One region of the Streptomyces sp. NPDC050636 genome, then DNA from elsewhere that is predicted to be linked to it. Evidence: riboswitches for the same ligand, from Rfam matches in the RefSeq annotation. Region 1 holds a riboswitch; the other holds the start of a gene.

The links. Region 1 has a riboswitch for cyclic di-AMP ahead of AB0I10_RS09205 (NlpC/P60 family protein). Riboswitches for the same ligand answer to the same signal wherever they lie in the genome.
Region 2: another riboswitch for cyclic di-AMP. It lies ahead of AB0I10_RS21260 (M23 family metallopeptidase); the one in region 1 lies ahead of AB0I10_RS09205 (NlpC/P60 family protein).

Annotation. Positions count from the first base shown of each region.
Region 1 is NZ_JBFAIP010000006.1:159,574-162,958, reverse strand. Features, by position in the region: gene AB0I10_RS09210 (hypothetical protein) at 155-508, shown strand; gene AB0I10_RS09205 (NlpC/P60 family protein) at 777-1,940, opposite strand; cyclic di-AMP (ydaO/yuaA leader) riboswitch at 1,948-2,133, opposite strand; gene pcrA (DNA helicase PcrA) at 2,582-3,385, shown strand, end outside.
Region 2 is NZ_JBFAIP010000028.1:18,345-21,729, reverse strand. Features, by position in the region: gene AB0I10_RS21265 (pitrilysin family protein) at 1-1,273, shown strand, start outside; cyclic di-AMP (ydaO/yuaA leader) riboswitch at 1,537-1,693, shown strand; gene AB0I10_RS21260 (M23 family metallopeptidase) at 1,706-2,518, shown strand; gene AB0I10_RS21255 (GntR family transcriptional regulator) at 2,769-3,385, shown strand, end outside.

The DNA.
Region 1 (3,385 bases):
GTTGCCCGGCATTGCTCGCTTTCGACCGCGGGCCGTACGCCGTTGACCGTGCCGCCGTCATCCGGGGGCCGGGATCGGCCTGCCGTGACCGAAGGCGCGATTGCGGGCGCCCTGCCCGAGGGCGCGTGTTATGCGGCGGATACGATCCCGCACTATGGACGTAGTAACCAATATCTTCGTCGGCCTGCACATCATCGGTATCGCCTCCCTGCTGGGCGGCTTTCTGACCCAGATGAAGGCAATGAGCGGGGACGGGGCCCGCTTTGTGCCGGCCATGCTGCACGGCGCGCTGACGATGCTGGTCACCGGCATCGTGCTGGTCGGCCTCAACCAGGCCGAGGGCCACAGCCTCAACAACATCAAGCTCGGCATCAAGATGGCCGTGCTGGTGGTGATCCTGGCGCTGGTCTACGTCAAGCGGGACGAGGAGAAGGTCGCCAAGCCGGTCTTCGGCGCCGTCGGCCTGCTCACGATCGCCAACATCTTCATCGCGGTGCTCTGGACCTGAGACGGGGCTCAGCTGGGTCCGAGACGGGGCCCAGGTGGTCCTGAACGGGGCTGACTCCTGGCCTCGACCAGTCCTGCCCCGGACCTGCCCCGGTCCTGACCTGCCCCGGTCCTGACCTGCCCCGGTCCTGACCTGCCCCGGTCCTGACCGGACCTGGCGCACAGACGACTCACCGCGCGGTCATCCCGCTCCGGGCTCCGGAGGCGATGACCGCGCGGTGGCGTGTGGGGGGTGGCCGTGGGGGGTGGCCTCAGGGGAGGGCCGGGCCTCAGGCCGGGCGGACGCTCCCGTAAATCGGCATGTAGTAGATCGACTCCTCGCGGACGTACGCGCCCGGCTTCGGTGCGTGGATCATCTTGCCGCCGCCTATGTACATCCCGACATGGCTGATGTCGTCGTAGAAGAACACCAGGTCGCCGGGCTGGAGATCCTTGGTGGCCACCCGCTCGCCGACCTTCACCTGATCCCAGGTCGTACGCGGCAGATCGACCCCGGCCGCCTTCCACGCCCCCTGCGTCAGCCCGGAGCAGTCGTACGAGGAGGGCCCGGTTGCGCCCCAGACGTACGGCTTGCCTATCTGCGCGCGGGCGAAGGCGAGCGCCTTCTCGGCCTTGGCGGCGTATGAGCCGTCATCGGTGGAGCCGCCGCCGGTCTGGCCGCCGGTCGAGCCGTCCGAGCCGTCGTTCTGGTTCTGCTCCTCGCGCCGCTGACGCTCCTTCTCGGCCTCGGCCTGCTTGCGGGCCAGCTCCTCGGCCTTGCGCTTGGCCTCCGCCTCCCGCTCGCGCTCCAGCGCCGCCAGCCGCGCCTTCTCCTCGGCGGTCAGCCGGGACAGCAGTTGCCGGGCCTCGGCCAGCTTGCTCTGGACGGACTGCTTGGACTCCTTCAGCGAGGCCTGGGAATCCTGGAGCTGGTCCAGGCTGCGGGTCGCCTCGGCGCGCTGCCGGGCCGCTGCCGCCGCCTGCTCCTGGTAGTCGGTGACGGCCTGCTTCTCGCGGCCGGTCAACCGCTCCATGAGGTGGCTGCGGTCGAAGAACTGCTGCGGGTCCTTGGCGAGCATCAGCTGCGCCGTCGGATTCATTCCGCCGGTGCGGTACTGCGCCGAGGCGAACGTGCCCAGCTGGCGCCGGGACTCGTTCATCTTCTCCGCGCGCTTGGCGGCGGCGTCGAGCAGGCCGTCCACTCTCTCGCGCTGCTCGGTGGCCTTCTCCTTGGCGGCGTTGTACTTCTCGGTCGACGCCTCCGCCTGGTGGTAGAGGTCGTCGACCTTCTGCTTGACCTCTTCGATGCTGGGCTTGGGCGCCCTGGGGGCCGCGTCAGCGGTCTGCGAGAGCAGCGTGACCGAGGCGAGGGCAGCAGTGGTGAGCCCGGCTGCCGTACGGCGGCCTCCGGGCGAGGTGAGAACGCGGGTGCGCGGCTTGCGATGCGACGCCAAGGCCGGCGACTCCTTCCGTGGACCGCCTACCGGGTTAGCTGTCGGGTTCGGGCGGTGTCGCTGACGGAAGGCTTGCCCTACGGTCCGTACGTCCGCGAGTGGCGGCCGTACCGATCGATTCACCCCGGTGGTGCTGGTGGGTCCCCGGCTCCGGGTGCCTTCGTGGCAGGGCCGGACTCGACGGAGGCGGCCCGTGCTGACGCTGTCGTCCGCGGGAATGCGGGCTGCCCGATCGTGCACGGTAGCCAACTCGTGTGGCTCCTGTGAAGGCTGATGTTCGATATGCCCGAAACCTTTTCGTGACCTGAATGTGTTTCGGGGATTCTGGTGGCAGTTGCCGGCTTCGGGGCGGGCGGTTCCCGGGGAGACGAGAACCGACACCCTGGCTGATACGGGACCGCAAATACGGCGGAGGGCCCGGCTCGTACGGACCGCGACCGGGCTCGTACGAGACATGACGCGGCCCGCACGGGCCGGCACCCGGCTCATACGGGCCACGACTTGGCCCGGCACGGGACGGCGACTCCCCCTTGCTCCAGCCCCGCCACCAGCCGTTCCACCCCCCGGCCGCACGCCCCTCCAGCCCGACATCGCCGACTCCGCAGCGAGCTGTCAGTGGGGCGGCCTAGACTCGGTGGGCGATGAGCAGCCTCTTTGACGACAGCTTCCTGGCGGACCTCGGCCCCAAGGGCGACGAGCCCCCGCCACCACCCGAGGACGAGCACGGCCCGGTCCCGGAGGAGATCCCCGCCGATCTCTTCGACGGGAAATTCGACGCGCCCGCGCCCCGCGAGGCGTACTACCGCGACGGCGCCGCCCGCCCGGCCGTCGACCCGGCGACGCTGCTGGAGGGACTCAACGACGAGCAGAAGGCCGCCGTCGTGCACACCGGCGGCCCGCTGCTGATCGTCGCCGGCGCCGGCTCCGGCAAGACCCGGGTGCTCACCCACCGCATCGCGCATCTGCTCGCCGAGCGGCACGCCCACCCCGGCCAGATCCTCGCGATCACCTTCACCAACAAGGCCGCCGGCGAGATGAAGGAGCGCGTCGAGGAGCTGGTCGGCCCGCGCGCCAACGCCATGTGGGTCTCCACCTTCCACAGCGCCTGCGTCCGCATCCTGCGCCGGGAAAGCAAGAAGCTGGGCTTCACATCCTCCTTCTCGATCTACGACGCCGCGGACTCCAAGCGCCTGATGGCCCTGGTCTGCCGCGATCTCGATCTCGACCCCAAGCGCTTCCCGCCCAAGTCCTTCAGCGCGAAGATCTCCAACCTCAAGAACGAGCTCATCGACGAGGAGACCTTCGCCGACCAGGCCGCCGACGGCTTCGAGAAGTCCCTCGCCGAGGCGTACGCGATGTACCAGGCACGGCTCCGCGAGGCCAACGCCCTGGACTTCGACGACATCATCATGACGACGGTCAATCTGCTGCAGGCCTTCCCGGAT
Region 2 (3,385 bases), on a different contig from region 1:
GACCAGCCACCGCCCCGGCCAGCAGGTCGTCGCCGTCGAGATCAACCTCGTCGCTCCTCTGGAGGCCGAGCCCGAGGGCCTGGACGGTGTCGCCACGATCATGGCGCGCGCTCTGTCGGAGGGCACCGACAAGCACGACGCCGAGGAGTTCGCCGCCGAGCTGGAGCGCTGTGGCGCCACCCTGGACGCGCACGCCGACCACCCCGGGCTGCGGGTGTCCCTCGAAGTGCCGGCGTCCCGGCTGGCCCGCGCGCTCGGCCTGCTCGCCGACGCGCTGCGTGCCCCCGCCTTCCCGGTCAGCGAGGTCGAGCGGCTCGTACGCAACCGCCTCGACGAGATCCCGCACGAGCTCGCCAACCCGGCCCGGCGCGCCGCCATGGCACTGTCCAAGGAGCTGTTCCCGGCCACCTCCCGGATGTCGCGGCCCCGCCAGGGCACCGAGGACACCGTCGAGCGGATCGACGCGGCGGCCGTCCGTGCCTTCTACGACGCCCATGTACGGCCCGCCACGGCCACCGCCGTCGTTGTCGGCGACTTCGCCGGCGTCGACCTGGACGCGGCGCTCGCCGACACCCTCGGCGCCTGGACCGGCTCCACCGCGGAGCCGGTGAAGGCGTCGCCGATCACCGCCGACGACACCGGCCGCGTGGTGATCGTGGACCGCCCCGGCGCCGTCCAGACGCAGCTGCTGATCGGACGTATCGGCGCCGACCGGCACGATCGTGTCTGGCCCGCGCAGGTCCTCGGCACGTACTGCCTGGGCGGCACCCTCACCTCCCGGCTGGACCGGGTGCTGCGCGAGGAGAAGGGCTACACCTACGGGGTGCGCGCCTTCGGCCAGGTGCTGCGCTCCTCCGCCGACGGCAGCGGCGCCGCGATGCTGGCCATCAGCGGCTCGGTGGACACCGCCTCCACGGGGCCGGCGCTGGAGGACCTGTGGAAGGTGCTGCGCACTCTGGCGGCCGAGGGCCTCACGGACTCCGAGCGGGATGTCGCCGTACAGAACCTCGTCGGGGTCGCGCCGCTGAAGTACGAGACCGCGGCGGCCGTCGCGGGCACCCTCGCCGACCAGGTGGAGCAGCACCTCCCCGACGACTTCCAGGCGCAGTTGTACGCCCGGCTGGCCGAGACCGGCACCGTCGAGGCGACGGCGGCCGCTGTGAACGCGTTCCCCGTGGACCGGCTGGTGACGGTTCTGGTGGGCGACGCGGCGCAGATCGCCGGGCCCGTCCGGGAGCTGGGCATCGGTGAGGTGACGGTCGTCGGCAGCTGACCTGCCGCGGTGACCCGGAGGTGACCGGGGAGCCGGCTGGAGAGCGGTCCGGCACGACGATGACCGCCTGACATATGGCAACAAAAGGGATCCCGTGGCGCTCGCTCGCCACGGGATCTCCCGTATGTCCGGATTGTTGCGGCTGGTTGCTCCGTACCCGTGTGGCGTATGGCACAAAAATGCGGTTCTGTTTGCCGATTGAAAGATGTCCCGTTTAGCGTCGGTCCGGCTGTTCGCCAGAAGTGCGCCGCAACCGCGGCACCGGACAGTCATCGCCGAGTCCCCGTACGGCGCGAGCCAGGGGAGCCGGGGACCCACATGTCCCCTGGGGTGAATCGGACCTCTCTCCGGAGGAGTCCGTAGGAGACCTTCCTGCTCCGAACCCGTCAGCTAACCCGGTAGGCGAGAAGGAAGGAAAGGACCAGCCACCAGATGGCGTTCATCCGTGCTACCGGGAAACACCGCCGTCCGAGCCGCAGCGCTCGTACGACCCGCAACATCGCCGGCATAGCCACCCTCGCGGCCACCGGCGTCGTCGCCTCCGTGGCGTCGCCGGCGCTGGCCGCCACGGACGAGGCGAGCACCCACGACACCGGTCTGAGCCGGGCCGTCGTACTGGGCGGCGAACTCGCCGACCGCCTGGAGGCCCAGGCCGACGCCCAGGAGGCGGCCGCCGAAGCCGCCGCCGCGCGTGCGAAGGCCGAGGCCGAGGCCAAGAAGCGCGCCGAAGAGGCCAAGCAGCGGGCCGAGGAAGCCAAGAAGAAGGCCGAGGCGAAGGCCAAGGCGGAGCGCGAGGCCAAGGAGCGCGCGGCCCGCGAGGCGGAGCGCAAGCGCCTCAACGCCTATGTCGCCCCCGTCGCCGGCTCCTACGTGTCCACCGGGTACAAGACATCCGGCGGGCTGTGGTCCTCCGGCAGCCACAGCGGCATCGACTTCCACGCCGCCTCCGGCACGTCGGTGCGTTCCGTCGCCGCGGGCACGGTCGTCGAGGCCGGCTGGGGCGGTGCGTACGGCAACAACATCGTGATCAAGATGAACGACGGTACGTACACCCAGTACGGCCACCTGTCGTCCCTCGGCGTCTCGGTCGGCCAGACCATCACCCCGGGCCAGCAGATCGGCCTCTCCGGCAGCACCGGCAACAGCACCGGACCGCACCTGCACTTCGAGGCCCGCACCGGCCCCGACTACGGCTCGGACATCGATCCGATCGCCTACCTGCGCGCGCACGGCGTCAGCATCTGACGGTCCGACGTCCCGTTCCGTCGCAGCGTCCTTGAGAAGCCCCGGCCCCGGCCGGGGCTTCGGCGTATCCGGCCGCGCAGGGCGCCAAGTCCCCGCCGATGGCCAAAAAATATCCATGAATACCCGGCGTCCGTCGGAAAAGCCGTCCCAGTCGAATAGAGTCACGGAAAAGCCGCCGATCGGCGGCTAGGGTTAGGGAAATGTCGCCGATCGGTGATGTTTCCAGGGGATTACGGCGGAGGCACGGACGATGCGAGGCCATATTTCCGCGCATGCGGTGTGCACGGCGATTCGCGATGACATTGTCTCCGGTGCGCTCGCGCCGGGGAGCCGGCTGATCGAGGACATCCTGGCGGCGCGGTACGGAGTCTCCCGGGTCCCGGTGCGCGAGGCGCTGCGCACGTTGCAGTCCGAGGGCTTCGTCACCACCCGCCACCATGCGGGCGCCTGTGTCGCCGAGCCCACCGAGCAGGAGGCGGCCGATCTCCTGGACATCCGCGCCCTGTTGGAGCCGCTCGGCGCTGCCCGCGCCGCGGCCCGCCGCAGCCCGGCGCACCTCAAGGTGCTGCGCGGCCTGGTACGGCTGGGCCGCGAGCGGGCCCGTCACGGCCACCCCGCGGATCTGCGCCAACTGGACGGCTGGTTCCACGAAACGCTGGCCCAGGCGGCCGGTAGCCCCAGCCTGACCGCGCTGCTGACCCAGCTGCGGCGCAAGATCGAGTGGATGTACACCGTGGAACTACCGGCCCGGGTGGCCGAGTCGTGGGACGAACACGGCGCGGTGCTGGACGCGGTGGCCCGGGGAGACGCGGAACGGGCCCGCGCCCTGATGGCGGCTCATATCGAACGCTCCCTGCCGGTGCACCG